One region of the Pseudoalteromonas sp. Scap06 genome, then DNA from elsewhere that is predicted to be linked to it. Evidence: predicted binding sites of a transcription regulator. Region 1 holds the regulator's gene; each other region holds the start of a gene.
What was found. The regulator sigma-54, encoded in region 1, starts transcription at its own class of promoters, with help from an activator protein. The targets are predictions, from matches to a motif close to GTTGGCACGNNNNTNGNNT.

Region 1 (5,100 bases):
ACTTATTAACCATACGCGAACCCTATATTATGACCAATAACCTATTTAAAATTCTAATTGTTCCTTCATTACTGATTGCATTTCATAGCCATGCAGAGGAAACCGTTGAAGCTCCTGCTGCTAATCAAATTTCAATTAGTGCTGACAGACAAGAAGGTCAATTAAAAGAAAACGTGGGCATTTTTGAGAAAAATGTTGAAATTATTCATGGTAATCGCCGCATTAACGCTGACCGTTTAGAAGTACATAAACGTGATGACTTAGGTGAGAATAAGCAACTTTTAATTGCCACAGGCAGCCCTGCTTATTTTGAAGAAACACAAGCTGATGGCACCATTATGAGCGCCAGTGCGAATGAAGTGCGTTACGATGTTTCGCAGCGTTTTTTAACCTTAATCGGCGAAGCCAGTATTGCTCAAGCAGGTCAAAAAATAACTGCTAAAAGTATCACCTACGATATAGAGCAGCAGTTAATTAGCGCAGAAAAAGACGAAAACTCAACAGACCGTGTACACACTATTTTAGTCCCTGTTGAAAACAAAAAAGAAGACGATAAAGGCCAACCATGAGCACATTAAAAGCAGAGCTATTAGCGAAAAGCTATAAAGGCCGTGAAGTGGTGAAAAACGTTGGCCTAGAGGTTGAAGCTGGCAGCATTGTCGGCTTACTTGGCCCCAATGGCGCAGGTAAAACCACGACTTTTTACATGATTGTAGGCCTTGTACCGAGCGATAAAGGCAAAATATCAATCGATGATCAAGATATCACTTTATTACCAATGCACAGCCGAGCTCGCCTAGGGATAGGATATTTACCACAAGAATCATCGATTTTTAGAAAGCTGACGGTCTACCAAAACTTAATGGCTATTTTAGAAACACGCAAAGAGCTTAATAAGCAGCAACGTGAAGATACCTTAAATAATTTACTTGATGAATTTAGTATTCAACATATTCGTGACAGCCAAGGTATGGCCCTATCAGGTGGTGAGCGCCGCCGTGTTGAAATTGCGCGAGCATTAGCAGCAAATCCTAAATTTATACTATTAGACGAACCCTTTGCAGGGGTTGATCCTATCTCTGTATTAGATATTAAAAAAATTATAGAACACCTTAAAAATCGAGGAATTGGCGTATTGATCACAGATCACAACGTACGCGAAACTCTTGATGTTTGTGAAAAAGCCTACATAGTTTCTCATGGAGAGTTAATTGCATCAGGCACTCCAGAATATGTATTAAACGATAAAACGGTACGCGATGTTTATTTAGGCGAGCAGTTCAAGCTCTAATATGTGTGTTATTACACTAAGCATCTGCTAATATTAATTATACTAATTTAAAAGGATTGTTAGAGATAAATGAGGCAATCATTACAGCTGCGCATGGGCCAGCAACTTACAATGACTCCACAGTTGCAACAAGCAATTCGCTTATTGCAACTCAGTACATTGGATCTCCAGCAAGAAATTCAAGAAGCGCTCGATAGCAATCCCTTGCTTGAAGTTGAAGAACAAGATTACAGTGAAGATGCTGCGGGTAAAAACGAACAAAAAGCCGATATCGAAGAATCAACGCTAAGTGCTTCAGCTGATGAAAAACCTAGCGAATATGAGCAAGATAGCGGCGAAGCCATGACCAAAGACACCATTAGCGATGATATGGCAATGGATGTTACATGGGATGAATACATGAGCGCAGCACCTGCCTCTTCATCAGGACCAATGCCTGAAGATGAATCAATTTATCAAGGCTCTTCAACTGAAACGCTACATGAATATTTAATGTGGCAATTGCAACTGACACCGTTTAGCCCTACTGATGAAGCCATCGCGATTGCTATCGTAGAAGCCGTGGACGATTCGGGCATTTTAACTCTTAGCTGTGAAGAAATATTAGAGAGCTTTAATCAAGAGAACGACATAGAAGATGAAGTTGAACTTGATGAAATAGAAGCGGTATTAAAGCGTATTCAGCTATTTGATCCGGTAGGAATAGCCGCGCGTAGTTTACAAGAGTGTTTGTGTATTCAATTGAATCAGTTTGATCAAGACACGCCTTTTTTAAACGAAACAAAAATGATCTTAACTGATCACATTGATTTATTGGCTGCGCGTGATTATCGCACGTTAATGAAGAAAACTAAGCTCAAAGAAGATGAGCTTAAAGAGGTCATGACGTTAATTCACACCCTTAGCCCAAAACCGGCAGACACTATCGTTAGAGAAGAGTCAGAGTACGTTATTCCTGATGTGTCGGTTAAAAAAGTGAAAGGCCGTTGGGTGGTTGAACTAAACCCAGATAGCATGCCTAAAATTAGGGTAAACAGCCAATATGCAGCTATGTCTCGTACGGTCAAATCAAGTGGCGATAGCCAGTTCATTCGCTCACACTTACAAGAAGCTAAATGGTTTATAAAAAGCTTAGAGAGTAGAAACGACACGCTGCTTAAAGTAACCAACTGTATTGTGCAGCAACAACAGGCCTTTTTTGAACATGGTCCTGAGGCGATGAAGCCTATGGTACTTAATGACGTAGCCGAAATGGTAGAAATGCACGAGTCGACTATTTCACGTGTTACTACGCAAAAATACATGCATACACCACGCGGTATTTTTGAGCTTAAATATTTCTTTTCCAGCCATGTAAGCACTGAAAATGGTGGTGAATGTTCTTCAACAGCAATACGCGCATTAATTAAAAAATTAATCGCTGCAGAAAACTCAGCTAAACCATTGAGTGATAGCAAAATTGCAGATATATTGGCTGAGCAAGGAATTAAAGTAGCAAGGAGAACTATTGCAAAGTATCGCGAATCTCTAGCTATTCCCCCGTCAAATCAACGTAAAAGTTTGATTTAAGGCGTACAACAAAGAGGAAAATGTTTATGCAACTGAATTTAACTGGTCGCCATGTAGATATTACCGACTCGCTTAGAGACTACGTAAATAGTAAATTTTCGAAGTTACAGAGGCACACTGATCACATAACGAATGTGCACGTTATTCTCGATGTAGAAAAACTAAACCAAAAAGCCGAAGCAACCGTTCATGTTAGTGGCGCTGAGATTTTTGCTTCTACTGAACACCAAGATATGTATGCCGCTATAGACTCGCTGATTGACAAGCTAGATCGTCAAGTAATTAAACACAAAGAGAAACTTGCTCGACACTAACACTATGAAACTAAGCTCACTTATCTGTCAGGACTGCAGTAAAGCTGCGGTCCTTTTTAATAGTAAAAAAAGAATTTTAGAATTTATCAGTGAATTGGCTCACAATAAACTGCCCTATTTAGCTCAACAAGATATTCTTAATGCATTAACAGCAAGAGAAAAACTAGGGAGCACAGGTATAGGCCGAGGAATTGCAATTCCTCATGGTCGTATGAGTGGTGTACAAGAGCCTCTTGCACTTATATTAGTGAGCGAAGCGGCTATTAATTTTGATGCAATAGATAATCGACCGGTCGACATTTTTGTTGCCTTAATTGTACCCGACGGTGACAATAAGCAGCATTTAAAAACCTTAGCCACTATAGCTGAAAAGCTCAACGATAAAGAATTTTGTAAGCAATTACGGGCGGCAAAATCCGACAATGAGCTGTACCAGATCATTGTAAGTCAACCGTAGCAATAATAAAGGGTGATAAATGGAATTAATAATTATAAGTGGTCGCTCAGGTTCTGGTAAATCTGTTGCGTTACGCGTTGTTGAGGATTTAGGTTATTATTGTGTAGATAATATACCTTTAAATTTATTACCTTCTCTTGTTCGTAGTGTTTCCGACAGCTACAATAAAATAGCTGTAAGTGTTGATGTGCGTAACTTACCTAAAGAACAACAACAGTTTAATGAAATCATTGAATATTTGCCTGGTTTTACTAAGCCAACGGTGTTTTATTTAGACAGTGACGATCAAACCTTAATCAAACGCTTTTCAGAAACACGCCGTCTTCATCCTCTTTCTATTGATTCTCTGCCACTTGATTTAGCAATAAAAAAAGAAAAACAACTCCTTGATGTACTCATTAATCGTGCCGATTATATGATTGATACCACAGGCTTAAGTGTGCATCAGCTTGCTGAGTCTATCCGTGAAAAAATACTCGGTAAAAAAGACAAACAACTGATCATTACCTTTGAGTCATTTGGCTTTAAACACGGTATACCTAAAGAAGCCGATTATGTATTTGACGCTCGCTTTTTACCAAACCCACATTGGGAGCCTGAACTTAAGCCGCTTACAGGGCTAGATCAACCAGTAAAAGACTACTTAGCCAGTCACAGCATAGTACAAAAGTTTACATGGCAAATTCAAACATTCGTGCAAACATGGCTGCCTCATTTAGAAAGAAATAACCGTAGCTATTTAACCATTGCCATTGGCTGTACCGGTGGTCAGCATCGCTCGGTTTACTTAGCGCAAACTATAGGTGAAAGTTTTGCAATGAGTCATCCTAATGTGAAAATTCGCCACCGAGAACAAGAATAAAGCTTGAGAGAATATTAATGCGGTTAGAAAGTACATTTTTAATAAAAAACAAATTAGGCCTGCATGCCAGAGCGGCTACTGTGCTGGCACAGCTTTCTGTGCAATTTGATGCCTCAATCACGTTATTTCAAGACGATAAACAAGCCGCTGGCGACAGTGTACTAGCTCTTATGCTACTCGAAAGCAGTCAAGGCAAAGAAGTTAGGGTAGTATGTGAAGGCCCTGACGCAGAACCTGCACTTAATGCAATTGGTGAGCTCATTGATCAACGATTTAATGAGCAAGAGTAATCCTGCTCATAAGCTAAGGTTAATAGTGGTTGAGGTAGTTTACTGATATAAAGTAAGATAAAGCGATACCCCATCATCGTGTAATAAAATTTAATTAAGGACGCCAATGCCTGAAGCTTTAGAACAAGATATTCCACTACAACAACTAAAACAGGTGACTAAGTCACTAAATAGTGGTCAATTTGTTCAAGTTAGGCGCATGCTAGCAAAAACGGCACCTTGTGATACCGCACTTCTTTTAGAATCATCTCCCCATAAAATTCGTCGTATGCTCTGGCAACTGGTTGATCCCGATGTGCAGGGTGATGTACTTGAAG
Region 2 (5,100 bases), 850 kb from region 1:
AAACGCCATGCTTAAGTTTTACCAAGCAGCGTTTCCCTATTGGTCAATTAGAAGTGAGGGAGAAGGAACCTGGTATGGTAAAGCAAGGCGCTGGGTACATTTTGGTGATAACGATCAATATATTGCTATAAGTGATCACGGTGAAGGGAAAAACCGTGACTTATCAGGGCATCAAATTGGTTTGGCACACTTTGCTTATATAACCAATAACTTAAATGCAGTAATAGCGCGCCTAAAGCATGCGGGCTTTGAAATAAGTAAGCAAGGCGCTGTAAATCCATTTAGAAAGAACATTTATTATATTGATCCCGCAGGGTTTGAGGTTGAGTTTGTAGAGTACATGAGTGATGTACCTAGTGAGCGAAATAACGACTTATAATATGAATGAAGCCAACAATTTTGGCTTCATTAAATGTTTAGCATATTTAATAATGTTTACCATTCATGCCAAGTTGAGTTTTCAGATCATTTGCAAAGCTAATAAATTTTTCTTTAATAGTGCGTTTAACTTTAACTTCCACAGAGCCTAAAACAGTTTTTCCTTCAATTTGAATCGTTGGCCCTTGGCGTTTATTGAGTGAAACTGTTTTATTTTCAAAACTGCCTAAAATACAAAACATTTTAGAAACTACATTAACGTGCTCAGGTACATATATTTCTTCGCTGCCGAGGTAACAATTAACGTGAATAGTGACATGTTGGTGGGTAAAAATAGCATCCGTAAAATCAAGATTGATTGACCCCATGTAGTTTTCTATATAAATTTTTTGAGGAACGACCCATTGGCCGCTTCGTTCACTTGAGCCAAGAATGCTTCTTAATGTGAGTGGCTCTTCACTCCCCTTATGCTGCGCACCATAGTTAGGTGAAAACTGCGAGTGCTTTTGCGCCTTATATTGCTGATCAGTATTTAAGGTTAAATCTTCAACAAGGGCCATAAGCGCGTTATTGTTACTCGCTGCCATTGCATCGTCTAAGCGCCTTTCAAATGCTTCTACAGAAATGACACCATGGCTGTAATTATAAATGAGTTGATCAATTACTTGCTCACGAACTTGCTCGATAGGGCGGTCTTCAATTTTAACAGACATTTAAATTATCCTTTTAAGGTTGCTGGCTATTTCAGAGCAAGCCTTATACCAAATATTAATTTATTTAAAATCAGTGCTTTATGTTTTTTGTTTCTTCGTTTTTTATTATATTAACGACAGATTAACCAAATATACAATTATTTAGTAAGTTTCGCTATTCGAGAAAGTTTTACGCAATGGTCTGTAAATGTTTACTTTGTAGGTTTAAGTCAGCATTGGCTTGTTTTGACTAAGTCATTGAAATTAATGCGTAAAAAACATTGGCCCGATGTTCGCATTAGTTAAAGTGTCTTTAATCAAATGGAGAACGATTATGAAAACATTTAATAAGTCTATGATTGCAGCCCTAGTATTAGGAACAACCGCAATGGGCGCTCAAGCAAGCAGTTGGGAAAACGAAAGCAAAGATGCTTGGATTGATGGAAAGGCAGAAACAGTACTGCTGATGAACACCAATCTAAACAACTTTGATATCAACACGGACGTAAAAAACGGCAAGGTAATGCTAACAGGTAAAGTAAACAGCGACGTAGATAAAGAGCTTGCTGAAGAACTCGTGCTAAGCCTAGATGGTGTAACTGACGTTGAAAACAGTCTAACTGTGGTAAAAAACACCGACATGAAGAAGCATGATTCTAAAATGATGGGTAACGACACGGAAAGTGATTTGACCGATGCCAAAATCACAACAGTTATCACAACGCGTTACTTATTTGATTCTGAAGTAGGTGGTACAGACATTGATGTTGATACCGATAATGGTGTAGTAACTCTTAAAGGTTCAGTTGAGTCTGATGCTGAAAAGCAATTAGCGATGGAAATTGCTAAAAACGCAGAAGATGTTCGCGAAGTAGTTGATGAATTAACTGTTATTGCAGAATAATACACTATACTAAAAGCCCAGCCCTGCTGGGCTTTTTGCTTTGCTAACATTATAAGGATTAAATTATGGATATCATCAGAATTATTTTTTCTATTTTATTACCACCACTGGGTGTATTTTTACAGGTGGGGTTAGGGATGCACTTTTGGTTAAATATTTTGCTAACCTTGCTCGGCTATTTCCCAGGACTAATTCATGCGATTTATATTATCGCCAAAAAATAACGCCATATCGCAGTAATACATTTAATACTGAGTTGCTAATTGCCATCGTAAGGTATGTGTATTAGTTACTCAGACTACTATTATTTAATGAGTTCGTTTCCTCGAAGTCACCATCAATAAATCTAAAAGCCTACTATTTGAGCAGTTAGCCCCTTGATTGTTAAAATAAAGCTTTTTGCTAGTGACAAGCCCCTAAAAACTTTTTATACTGCAACCCGCTTTAGTCGCTCTGTGGCTAAACGCTTCAAAAATTAACTGTTTACAGTTATACAAAAATGGCCCCTTAGCTCAGTTGGTTAGAGCACACGACTCATAATCGTTAGGTCCCCAGTTCGAGTCTGGGAGGGGCCACCACTTTTCAAAGCCTTTCAAGTAAATAGAAACTCATTTTCCTAGTTTATAAATTCATTTTTGTTATTTCTATCGTATTTTTACCAGTGCACTGATTTTTGTATTAATTCTATTGAATACATTGCAATAAACACAGTTGAATCTACTATTAAAGTGTTATGGGGTTTTATTATAAAAATTTTTACTTAATAACCTTTAATATCGCTACTGTTAATTGTGTGCAGTATATAAAATTTCGCTTAGTTACTTCTTAGGTGCTCTATGTTATTGAAACGAAAAGTATACCTCAGTCTTATTCTGGCTGTTGTTGCTCCTTTAGCAATATCTACTCTAATATTTTCCAATAGTATTCGCTCAAATACAGAAGAAAAGCTAGCTAAAGTAGATCTACCTACAGCGCTTAGTGAAGTGAAAAGCCAAATTGAATTGGAGCTTTCGACACCCATTATTGTAGGCAAGGAAATAGCGCAAAACTTATTTGTTCAACAATGGATGAATAATAATGAAGATGCGCAAAGCCGTGGAAAATTTATTGATTACCTCAAACATATAAAAAATAAAAACCAAGCCAGTAACGCATTTATTATTTCTAAAAACTCCCGCAACTATTACACCGATGAGGGTATTTCCAGACAAATAGACAGCAGTGATACTTGGTTTGATTTTTTTTTAGCATCGGATAGGCCATTTGAAGTTGCGCTCGACATAGATAAAGGCAGCTCTGAGGTAATGGTATTTATTAATTATGCCATTGAGTTTGATGGGCAACGACAAGGAATTGCCGGAATAGGCCGTTCGCTCGATTCTATGGTGGATCTCATAAGCGAATATAGAATAGGTGAGGGCGGTATAGTTTATTTGGCCTCTGGTAGTGGCGAGATTATGCTGCATGGTGATAAAACTAAAATAGGTCAATCAGTTGACTTGGCGCCGATTAAAAATGGGGCAATTCAAAGTAAAGTAATTGATGGTGATGACTATGTTGTTTCAAGTACGCCAGTAAACTCATTAGGCTGGCACTTAGTCGCTGAAATTCCCCAAGAGCAATTATATGGCCCAATTAATAGCGCTATTAGTACTAATATCATTTTTGGTGTAATTATTGCGCTTGTAGGTTTAGCGTTAGCACGCGTGTTGGTAGGGCAAATATTTAGGCCAATCGAAAGCATTACTGCAGCAGTGAATGCGTTAACAGAAAAAGATGGCGATTTAACGGCGCGACTTCCTACTGACGATAATAATGAAATTTCCGATTTAGCGATTAAGTTTAATCTGTTTTTAGAGCAGTTACATTATATGTTTAAACAGGTTTCTGAGTCGGCAATTCATGTTAAAGGTATTTCCCAAGATGTACTTGAGCAAGTACAAGGAGCGGCTAATTTAGCTGAGGTACAGTCATCGAGTACACAAACGGTGGCGGCAGCGGTTAATGAGATGGAAGTTACGGTTCAAGATATTTCTGGCAGTGCCAGCAATGCGGCAGATATTGCTACTAAAACCGAAGAGACTACACATAAAGGCGTTGATTTTGTGCAAAGCACAATTAAACAAATGGAGCAGCTGGAAGCATCGATGGCCAATTCTGTGGCCTCAGTGTTAGAGCTCTCGACAGAGATTAAATCAATTTCTCATGTATTGGATGTTATTAAAGGGATTTCTGAGCAAACTAACTTATTGGCGTTAAATGCGGCAATTGAAGCGGCGAGAGCTGGCGAGCAAGGGCGTGGCTTTGCAGTAGTTGCTGATGAAGTGAGAACGCTTGCACAGCGTACTGCGGAGTCTACAGAGCAAATTAATGAGATGATTGCTTCGTTAAATGCTAAAGCTTCAAGCACGGTAACTGCGATTGAATTGGGTAGCAAAAACACCTTAGAAAATGCCGAGCGATTAAAAGAAACAGGCCATACATTAAATGGTATTTCACAGGAAATTGTACTGTTAAGCGAGTTAAATAACTCAGTGGCTACCGCAACGAGAGAGCAAACGTTAGCAACCTCAGAAATTAGCCAAAATATTGTGATGATTTCCGACTCGGCAGAGCAAACCAAAGAAAATATGAAAAAGTCAGAGCAGCTTTGTAGTGGCTTAAATAAAGAGTCGAATATTTTAAGGGATTTACTAGGTAAGTTTACGCTTTAACCGCGGTTTTATAAAAATTAGCAGAGCGGGGATACCATCATAGTTATAGAGCACTTGCCTATAACTATGATGTTTTAACAGCGGTTAATTTTTACGATAAATCTCGTGATTCATTTCGTAAATATTAACGCTTAAGCTATCAGAAGCTCTACAATATGTTTGTAGGCACGCTAGTAACTGCTCACTTAGTTTTTGTTTTTGCTCAATAGAGCGCCCAGCCATAATATGTACTGCAATATGAATAAACCCCTCTTTACCCACACCTAATTGGTAATGTTGATACGCAATAGCACGAGTTTTTATTGTTTCTAAATCAAATAAGCCACTTTCAAATGTTGTTGTGTGGATTTTTTCCACTAGAACCTGAGGCAATAAAGGCAGATCTTCTGAGTGTTCAATAATAATGTGTGGC
Region 3 (5,100 bases), on a different replicon from region 1:
ACCTCTGGGTATATTGGGGGCTGTTATGGCTGCTTTTTTAGGTAATTTATCAAATGATATTTACCTACAAGTTGGTTTATTAACCACCATAGGGCTTGCCTCTAAAAATGCGATATTAATTGTTGAATTTGCAAATCATAAAATGGATGAAGGCCTGAGCTTAGTTGATTCAGCCATTGCAGCCGTACGACTTCGTTTACGCCCTATTTTAATGACCTCAATGGCATTCATCTGTGGTGTACTACCGCTTGCAATAGCCTCCAGTGCAGGCTCTGGTGCACAAAACGCCTTAGGTATCTCAATCATTGGTGGAACACTAGCAGCTTCATCATTGGTGGTGATTTTTGTACCCTTATTTTTTGTTTTAGTGCGTAGACTGTTTTCAGGAAAAGCTAAAACTACCTCGCAGGAGGAAGCATAATGAGTGTAAGAACAATCAGTTTTAGTGCTTTAACTTTAGCCATTTTATCTGGATGTCAGTTAGCTCCTCAGCAAGAAACGCTTAATTTACCTGTCCCTGATGCGTATGCATCAGAGGCAGGCAAAGGGCAAGTTTCATCATTAAAATGGCAGCAGTTTTTTAATGATGAAAAGCTCAAAGCACTGATATCACAAAGCCTTGAGCACAATAAAGACCTGCAAATAGCAGCGCTTAATGTAGAGCGAGTACGTGGTTTATATCAAATTCAAGACTCGGCTCTGTATCCGTCACTTGATTTAAACGCGACGGGAAGTCGTCAGCGTTTACCTGCTGATTTATCAGCCAGCAGTCAGCCTCAAATTAGCTCCCAATACAGCGCAACTGTGGGTATGACCGCTTATGAGTTAGATTTATGGGGCAAAGTGCGTAATCAATCAGAGCAAGCACTTCAAACGCTTTACTCTACGCAGCTTAGTGAGTACAGCATGCAGGTGTCGTTGATTTCTGAACTGGCAAATGCGTGGCTTAATTATGCGACCGATCAGCAATTACTTGCTTTGGCTCAAGAGACATTGTCATCGCAGCAAGCGTCTTTATCTTTAACGCAAAAAAGCGTTGATTTAGGTGCTGCCTCTGAAATTACGCTAGAGCAATTAAAAAGTACCGTAGCTACTGCAAAGGTTGATATTGCAACGTATAAGCGTTTATTAAAACGTGATAAAAATGCGCTTGATTTATTAGTAGGTAAACCGGTGAGTCAGGACTTACTACCGACTAAAGAGTTGAACAAATTACTTGATTTACCCGCTGTTCCTGTCGGCCTTCCATCTGATCTACTAACACAGCGTCCTGATATAAAAGCGGCTGAGCACCAATTATTTGCTGCAAATGCCAATATAGGTATTGCGCGTGCGGCGTTTTACCCAAGTATTAGTTTAACAGCCAATGCAGGGAGTGCATCACGTGATTTAAGTAATTTATTTGATGCAGGGGCAGGTACATGGAGCTTTATACCGTCGGTAAATTTACCTATTTTTAGTATGGGACGTAACCAAGCTAATTTAGATGTCGCTAATGCAGAGCAACAAGTTGCTGTAGCAACGTATCAGCAAAAAATTCAACAAGCGTTTCGCGAAGTTGCTGATGTGCTTGCTGATAGAGAAGGTTTCAATGCGCAATTAAATGCGCTTGAGCAGCTACTACAAAGCCGAAAAATAACCTATGACCTATCACAGGCGCGATACGATAAAGGGGTCGATAGCTTTTTGCAAGTGCTCGACGCTCAGCGAACATGGTATAGCGCAAAGCAACAACTGATCACCGGTCAACAAGCGCTGCTTGCAAGTCAAATTAACTTGTACAAAGCTGTTGGCGGTGGTTGGGAAGTAACTACTCCTCAAAATAACTAATATGCATAAAACCAATTAGTTATGGCAGATTTATCCGTAGTAAAGTAATACTGTTTAACGCTTATCTCTTTATTGTTTAGGGATAAACGTTAAACATTTCGAGTCTAGTGACTCGATAATGGAGTGTCGAATGAATTCTAAAAATAAAAAACACCTTGATCCGGTGCAAGCACAAGCGCGTCGTGAACAGGTATTAACAGCTGCTGCGGATTGTTTTCGTCGCAAAGGCTACCATGGCGCCGGTATGGCTGAAATAGCAAGAACAGCAGGTATGAGTGCAGGCCATATTTATAACTATTTTGATAGTAAAGAAGCAATAATCGAGCGTATTATTGAAAAAGATATGGAAGAAATGTTTTCTATATTTCAAGAGTTTGAAGAACAACCCGGTGATATTTTAACGGTGTTACTTGATGGTCTACATCATGGCGTACAGCGTCATATGGACACCGGAGCCAGCGTTGTTGACCTAGATATGATGGCAGAGGCTAGTAGAAATAAAAAAGTTGCTTTGCTACTACGTGATGCTGACACGCAAGCGCGTAACAGAATGCGGGATCTATTAGTGAGTGAAAGTAGTTTAATAAAATCACATTCAGAGCAAGAATTAGAGAGCCGTATTAATGTGATTTTTTCAGTGATGGCCGGATTGTTATTACGAAAAATGCTGTTTCCTGAGTTAACAGAAGAAACCGTGCTTATTGCACTACGTCCAGCAATGAAAACATTACTTATGCCATTTGATAATTAATGCACTAAGTTATTAAGTTACTATGAATATTTGACCCTTACTATTGTAAAAAAGAAAGGACTAGCCTTATATACAAATAGTTTATGGCCAATATCATAAATAAAGACTAGCATTGAGTTGCTAAAATAGGAAAACAAAAATAAAGATATAGTTATTTATTATCAATAGCTTAATATTTTTAGCTGGTTTTATGTGAGCTTGCGCTATAGAGCTAAACACAGTAAATAAGAATAGTTGCTTTTTGGCGTGCTACTTGCATTCTTCGAGCTATATTAAAAGCGTTAATTTTGCGCTAACAACTTTAAGGAGAGCACATGTGGGCTGCAGTAAGTTATCTTGTAACAGCATTGGTATTTATAGTATTGGGATTAACGGTTAACTCCATTTACTTTGCAGTTGCGTTTTTTTGGACTGCACTATCGTTATTATTAGTCAGCGGTGCTTATTTTTTTAACGCAGGGAAAGTATTTAGAAAACGCGAAAATGGCGTTATCCCTTTTTACATTCGCTGGGCCTTTGTGCCTTTTTTATTAGGTGCGCAAATTTATAATGCGTGGTCACGAAAGCGTGACAAGGTACCGCCTATTCAGCAAATAAACGATAATCTATTTTTAGCATGTCGTTTATTCCCTTCTGATATAGACACATTGAAAGAAAATGGCATTACCGCTGTTTTGGACGTTACCTGTGAATTTGATGGCCTTGAATGGACATCTACCCAAGAAAATATCGATTATTTAAATATTCCTGTTCTTGATCACAGTGTGCCTACACACTCACAGTTAAACCAAGCTATTAACTGGATTCATCATCATATTAAAAAAGACCGTCGTGTTGTGGTGCATTGTGCATTAGGGCGTGGACGCTCGGTGTTTGTTATGGCGGCATATTTATTGAGTCAAAATAAAGATGCGGATGTGCATGATATTCTTGCACAAATAAAAGAAACACGTGAAACTGCCAATCTTAATAAACGCCAATTACGCCATTTAGTTAAGCGCCACCGTAAGGGGGAGCTACTGATAAAAAACAAAGCGTACTTAATTGCTAATCCGGTTTCAGGTACTAAGTTGTGGTCTGAAAAAGAGCATTTAATTATTGCGCGTTTATCTGCGTATTACGATTTAACCATTTTAAAAACTACGCCAGAACAAAATGGCATTACATTGGCTAAACAGGCTATAGAAAGCCACCCCGATATTATTATTGCTTGTGGTGGAGATGGAACTGTAACTGAGGTTGCCAGTGTGTTGGTGGGTACGTCTTGTCGATTAGGAATAATACCACTGGGCACAGCAAATGCACTCGCTCATGTATTAATGGGGATAAAATCTAAATTTATTCCTGTTGAGCAAGCATGTGATTTAATCATTGATGGTCAAGCTAACCTTATTGATACCGCGTATTGTAATGATGAACTAATGTTATTATTAATTGGTATTGGCTTTGAGCATGCAATGATTGAAAAAGCAGATCGAGAGTCTAAAAATAAATCAGGTCAACTTGCTTATTTAAATGGTTTTTTACACTCATTTGGCGAAAATAAAGCGCAACAGCTAATAGTTAAATTAGATGATAATGAGCCTGAGACTATTAATACAAATAGTTTTATTGTGGCAAATGCTGCCCCATTCACTACGTTATTAGCACAAGGGGGCGGGCAACCCGATCACCGCGATGGGTTATTGGATGTAAACTGGTTAACGCCAAACAAAGATAATGAAACCACGGTATTAAGTATTGCAGAGCTGATGTTTAGCAGTATTACGCAAACGCATCTTGCTATTAACTCGCATTATACCAATGCAAAACGTGTAGAAATAAGCGCAGATGAAACGCTAAATTACGTGATTGATGGCGAGGTTAAATCTGCAGAAAAAGTGGTGGTGAGCATTCACCCTGCGTCGCTAAATGTAATATGCCAAGAGCAAACACCTGATTAGAAAGGCGTATGTATTACGCCATTGCTATTTTTTGAGCCTTTTATTTTTTAATAGAAGGCCATACAAAACCTGATGTATCAGGTTGTGAAGATTCAAACTGCTTAGGCTTGTTTTTAGGCTTACGTAACGGCTTGTTATTAATGGTATGGATATAAAGCGCTTCTACTTTATCTCTTGCCCAAGGCGTTTTACGTAAAAATTTTAAGCTTGATTTTATACTTGGCGAATCGGTAAAACATTTGATATTTACTTGCTCGCCCATTGCTTTAAAGCCTAAACGTTGTTCTAGCTCAACTAGAATTTGCTCTAAAGTTACCCCATGTAGTGGGTTTTTTGGTTGATTATTCATAGTCACACTGCTTTTTTAAACTGAATGTATTGTAACGTATCCCACCGCATCTTAATAGTTTGGTGATGGCCGGCATATTCCAGATTGTTACTCTTGATTAATTTACAGTAATAGTAGAGGGTTTCTTGGGGTAAATAAGGTTACCTTGTTTGTCGAGCTTTAGCCAAATTAACTGGCTGTTGTTATGTTGAGGGTATTTAGCAGCACAAATAAGCGTAACGGAATGA
Region 4 (5,100 bases), 1.4 Mb from region 1:
AGAGTTCTGTGAATCAAGCTTCAATGTAGTGCTTAATGAGATACATTTTGAAGATAGAAGGTTCTCTTCAATTGATGGGTTGGTTGATATTTTAAACGATTTACAGGTGCAATGAATTGCAAAACTATCATTATAGTAGGACTGATTTTGAGTTGGCTTTACAATCTGTAGGGATTTGTAAAGGTGATACTGTTTTTTGTCATAGTAATGTTGGTTACCTAGGTTACCCGGAAGGAGTTACTTCCAAGCAGCAATCCTTAGAGTTAATACTTAGTACTTTTTTAAATTTACTAGGAAGCCAAGGTACCTTAGTGGTACCTACCTTTACTTATTCATTTGGTAAAGGAGAGAATTTTAATGTCAATGATACAGCGTCTGACTGTGGTATGTTCTCAGAATATATTAGGACTAATCCATTGTCAGTGCGAAGCAATGACCCTTCTGTATCTGTTTCTGCTATTGGAAAGTATGCTAGTTTCTTAACAAATAAAGTATCTGAAAATGCCTATGATGAGGGAAGCGCTTTTTCACGACTCGTTCAATTAAAGGCTAAGGTGCTTAACATTAACTTTGATGCAGGCAGTACGTTATTACATTTTTTTGAAAGAGTACATAATGTATCTTATAGGTTTGACAAAACATTTTATGGTAAAAAGTTTGATGGCAAATGCTATATTCCATGCAAATCAACCTTATGGGTTCGAGATTTAAACATAGAGGGGTCTCAGGCGAGTTTCGAGCGCTTTAACCGTTATGCCAGTGATAAAGGTATTTATAAAAGGGCTAAGGTAGGTCGAGGTGGAATTGGCTGTATTTCTGTCGAAGATATGAACAAGGCATTCTCAGAGTTATATGAGAAAGACCCTTGGTTTTTAACAGATAAACACATTTAATTTTTTAAAGATAATGGAGTTTTTTCGAACATTTAAGAATATAAGTGTTAGATTAATTATGAAATGAATCAATAAAAAGTATGAAAACAGCACAATGTAACGCTTTTAACTAGACTTAATTGGCATCGTTCAGGCTAACTAAATCTATTTTAATTACTAACCTATGAGTACTGCGCGATATCTTCTTCCTTCCTAAAGCAATCATTACTATGATCGTTAACCATTCCACAGGCCTGCATGTAAGCATACACTGTGGTTGGGCCTAAAAATTTAAAGCCACGCTTTTTTAAATCCTTCGCAAATAACGTCGATGCCTCAGTAACTGCAGGGTAGTCGGCCAGTGTTTCTAGATCGTTTACCTGAGGTTTATTACCAACAAACCGCCATTGATAATCACTAAAACTGCCAAATTCTTCTTGAATTGCAATAAAGCATTTCGCGTTATTAATTGTTGCGACAATTTTTAAGCGGTTGCGAACTATGCCCGCATTTTGCATTAATTTTTCTATATCGTGTTCAGTAAAGGCCGCTACTTTGTGTACATCAAAGTTGGCGAAGGCATTTTTATAATTCTCACGCTTTTTTAATATTGTATACCAGCTAAGTCCTGCTTGTGCCGATTCTAATGTTAAAAACTCAAAAAGTAGTTGATCCTCATACACTGGGACGCCCCATTCATGATCATGATATTCCACATAGTCAGGTTTTGTTGTATCTAACCATGGGCAGCGGCACTGAGTCTCTTTATTCATACATTTTCCTTTGCGCGTCATTTTTACGGCACGTGTTTTTACGGTTTAATCTATTGAATTTACTGTAAAATAATTTTGGTACACATTATGCATTAGCTACTGTATCTACATTATTTTAGAGAGTTGATTATGGCCCTTGCAAGTGTGCTAAAACCCCAGTTTATTTCTGCTAACCAGTATAACCCATGTTTACTGCAAGAGGAGTATGTTGGTGAGTTGAGTGATTTGCGTCAACAGGCAAGTTGGCTTTCTCATTTAGTTGATACTATGCCTGCGGGCGTGATTGTACTCGATGGTAAAGGAATGATCGCTAAAGCGAATCAAATTGCTATCGATATGCTCGGTGAACCACTAGAAGGTGAGAAGTGGTTTAGTGTTATTCAGCGCTCATTTCGTCCTCATCAAGATGATGGTCATGAAGTGTCGTTAAAAGATGGACGCTTAATAAAACTCGATATTACCGCACTTGCGCCAGAGCCTGGGCAACTTATATTAATGACCGATTTGACTGAAACCCGACGCTTACAAAAACGAGTCGCGCATATGCAGCGTTTAAGTGCGTTAGGTAAAATGGTGGCATCTTTGGCCCATCAAGTACGCACACCGTTATCAGCAGCGATGTTGTATGCTGCCAACTTAGGCTCAAAGCGCTTACCGGAAGCATCACGCGGCAGTTTTCACACAAAATTAATGTCTCGCTTGAAAGATTTAGAAACCCAAGTAAACGACATGCTGCTATTTGCTAAAAGTGGTGATCAACAGGTAGTTGAGCAAGTGTCGATGCAACAGTTACTCAGTGAAGTAAAAGCTGGTGCCGATGCCATGGTAGCGCTCAATGATAGCGAATTAAATGTGAGCTTACCTGAACCCGATATAGAAATCATGGGTAATAAAACCGCATTAGCAAGCGCTATTCAAAACCTAATTCACAACAGTATTCAAGTTATTGGCAGTGGCGCGCAGGTTTACCTTAGCGCCCAGCGTGACAAACAAGACTCTGACTTTGTACGCATTAGCGTGAGTGACAATGGTCCAGGCATTGACTTAGTCCAGAGCGAGAAAATATTTGAACCTTTTTATACCACTAAAAGCCAAGGTACAGGCTTAGGGCTTGCCGTTGTTAGTTCGGTAGCCAGTGCGCATCAGGGAAGGGTGGAGGCAAACAACAACCCACACGGGGGAGCAATTTTTAGTATGTTGCTGCCTATTAGTGTCACATCTAAATTAGGGGAGTCACATGAGTAACACTATTTTAGTTGTAGAAGACGACGCCGGACTTCGTGAAGCATTAATTGATACTCTAGAAATGTCGGGCATCGCTTGCACGGCAGCCAGTAGTGCAGAGCAAGCCATGTTGTTATTAAAAAAAGATGTATTTTCACTGGTGGTCAGTGATGTACAAATGGGCGAAATGAGTGGCTTAGATTTATTACGCAGTATTAAATTAAATCACCCTGATTTACCCGTTTTAATGATGACGGCCTATGCCACTATTGATGATGCGGTTGAAGCCATGCGCCTAGGCGCGATTGATTATATGGCTAAGCCATTTGCACCAGAAGTGCTATTGAACATGGTGAGCCGTTACTTACCTGAAAAGGAAAAAGAAACAGACGGTCCTATCGTTGCCGACCCTAGTAGTATTCAATTACTTGAACTTGCAGGTAAAGTTGCTCGTTCAGATGCCAGTGTAATGGTACTTGGGCCAAGTGGCTCAGGTAAAGAAGTGCTGGCACGGTATATTCATGACAAGTCAAAACGCTGCAATGAACCATTTGTAGCAATTAACTGTGCTGCTATTCCTGAAAACATGCTTGAAGCTACTTTGTTTGGCTACGAAAAAGGCGCGTTTACTGGTGCGATTCAGGCCTGCCCGGGTAAGTTTGAACAAGCACAGGGTGGGACTATCTTACTTGATGAAATCACCGAAATGGATTTAGGCTTACAAGCTAAACTACTGCGGGTATTACAAGAACGCGAAGTTGAGCGTTTAGGCGGTCGGAAAACTATTTCGCTAGATGTACGTGTGCTTGCAACCAGTAACCGCGAATTAAAAGAGGCCGTTGCTGAAAATCAGTTCCGCGAAGATTTATATTATCGACTCAATGTGTTTCCTTTACTGTGGCGACCTCTGTGTGAGCGTCCTGGCGACATTATTGTACTGGCTAAGCATTTAATTGAACGTCACTTAAGTAAAAGCAAAGAGCCAATGGCGTATCTAGATACAAGCGCTGAACAAAAGCTACTTAGCCATAGCTGGCCGGGTAACGTTCGAGAGCTGGATAACGTTATTCAACGTGCTTTAATTTTACGCAGTGGCAGTACTATTGATGAGCATGCAATTTTTATCGAAAATTTAACCCCAACTCAGTTTGTGGTTGAAACAACGTCAGTGCCTGAGCCTATAAACAATAGTCTCAGTAACGCTTATTATGATGAAAAAACAATGCCCGAAGATGAGCAAAAAAATGATTTGCTCGCCTTAGACACGGGGAGTTATAAAGATGAGCTTAAAGATAAAGAGCATCGCATAATTCTAGAAACCTTGGCGCGTTGCCAAGGGAAACGTAAAGAAGTAGCCGAAACCTTAGGTATAAGTCCACGTACTTTGCGTTACAAATTAGCGCAAATGCGCGATTTAGGTATTTCCCTCCCTGCATAACCTCAACAGCTCTAAAACTAAGTAACTGATTTTAGGGCTGTCAAAACTCTGACTACGCAAATAAACATAGTAAACCATTGTTCTAGTTGAATTTTATTTTTGGCATGTTTTGTGCTTTATTCTCTTTAAGAGTTTACTGCATTATCAGAGACAATTATGAAAATTCAAAACAGTGCTTTATTTCAAGAAATGCAATCTATGGCTTCAGAAGCCACGCGTAGTAACCAAGTTAATAACTTGCCAACGCAAGTGCAATCAACGTCTACAGCACAATTTGGTGATATGTTGAGTAATGCACTTAATACAGTGCATGAGCTTCAGCAAGACACAGGACAAAAAAGAAAAGCAGTTGAGATGGGCGACAGAAGCGTATCGCTTGCTGAGGCGATGATTGCCTCGCAAAAGTCTTCTGTGGCATTTGAAGCTACGGTACAGGTTCGTAATAAGCTTGTTGAATCTTACAAAGAAATTATGAACATGCCTGTTTAACTAGGTAGTGGAGAATTATTGTGGCGCAATCTAATCAATCAACAGATCTGGCACTTGCTGATGGCATGATGGAGCAAAGTGAAACTGAAGATCAACAAGAGCAAAAATCGGGCTATTTCAGCGCCCTAGGTGGTGTTGATGTTTTACGTCAAATTACCCTGATTGTTGCATTGGCCATTTGTTTGGCTATTGCTATCTTCGTGATTATCTGGGCTCGTCAGCCAGATATGCGCCCATTAGGTAAAATGCAAACTCAAGAGTTAATTGAAACACTCGACTTTTTAGATGCGCAAAAAATTGACTA

Region 2: a site for sigma-54 is predicted at 1,351-1,369, ahead of FLM47_RS13640 (BON domain-containing protein). Genes of this name have one in related genera too.
Region 3: a site for sigma-54 is predicted at 2,822-2,840, ahead of FLM47_RS18330 (diacylglycerol kinase family protein). Genes of this name have one in related genera too.
Region 4: a site for sigma-54 is predicted at 1,720-1,738, ahead of FLM47_RS11360 (PAS domain-containing sensor histidine kinase). Genes of this name have one in related genera too.

The regions. Positions count from the first base shown of each region.
Region 1 is NZ_CP041330.1:422,286-427,385, reverse strand. It holds gene lptC (LPS export ABC transporter periplasmic protein LptC) at 1-40, shown strand, start outside; gene lptA (lipopolysaccharide transport periplasmic protein LptA) at 30-569, shown strand; gene lptB (LPS export ABC transporter ATP-binding protein) at 566-1,291, shown strand; gene FLM47_RS01980 (RNA polymerase factor sigma-54) at 1,361-2,860, shown strand; gene hpf (ribosome hibernation promoting factor) at 2,887-3,174, shown strand; gene ptsN (PTS IIA-like nitrogen regulatory protein PtsN) at 3,179-3,631, shown strand; gene rapZ (RNase adapter RapZ) at 3,651-4,493, shown strand; gene FLM47_RS01960 (HPr family phosphocarrier protein) at 4,511-4,783, shown strand; gene mgtE (magnesium transporter) at 4,890-5,100, shown strand, end outside.
Region 2 is NZ_CP041330.1:2,950,452-2,955,551, reverse strand. It holds gene FLM47_RS13650 (VOC family protein) at 1-379, shown strand, start outside; gene FLM47_RS13645 (LiaF domain-containing protein) at 426-1,091, opposite strand; gene FLM47_RS13640 (BON domain-containing protein) at 1,405-1,974, shown strand; gene FLM47_RS13635 (YqaE/Pmp3 family membrane protein) at 2,040-2,198, shown strand; tRNA gene FLM47_RS13630 (tRNA-Ile) at 2,476-2,552, shown strand; gene FLM47_RS13625 (methyl-accepting chemotaxis protein) at 2,811-4,688, shown strand; gene FLM47_RS13620 (5-carboxymethyl-2-hydroxymuconate Delta-isomerase) at 4,773-5,100, opposite strand, start outside.
Region 3 is NZ_CP041331.1:643,337-648,436, reverse strand. It holds gene FLM47_RS18345 (efflux RND transporter permease subunit) at 1-421, shown strand, start outside; gene FLM47_RS18340 (efflux transporter outer membrane subunit) at 421-1,830, shown strand; gene FLM47_RS18335 (TetR/AcrR family transcriptional regulator) at 1,961-2,581, shown strand; gene FLM47_RS18330 (diacylglycerol kinase family protein) at 2,896-4,524, shown strand; gene FLM47_RS18325 (VF530 family DNA-binding protein) at 4,565-4,873, opposite strand; gene FLM47_RS18320 (DUF1496 domain-containing protein) at 4,971-5,100, opposite strand, start outside.
Region 4 is NZ_CP041330.1:2,442,128-2,447,227, reverse strand. It holds gene FLM47_RS11375 (hypothetical protein) at 1-115, shown strand, start outside; gene FLM47_RS11370 (AAC(3) family N-acetyltransferase) at 117-893, shown strand; gene FLM47_RS11365 (DNA-3-methyladenine glycosylase I) at 1,055-1,645, opposite strand; gene FLM47_RS11360 (PAS domain-containing sensor histidine kinase) at 1,775-2,890, shown strand; gene FLM47_RS11355 (sigma-54 dependent transcriptional regulator) at 2,883-4,307, shown strand; gene fliE (flagellar hook-basal body complex protein FliE) at 4,464-4,796, shown strand; gene fliF (flagellar basal-body MS-ring/collar protein FliF) at 4,817-5,100, shown strand, end outside.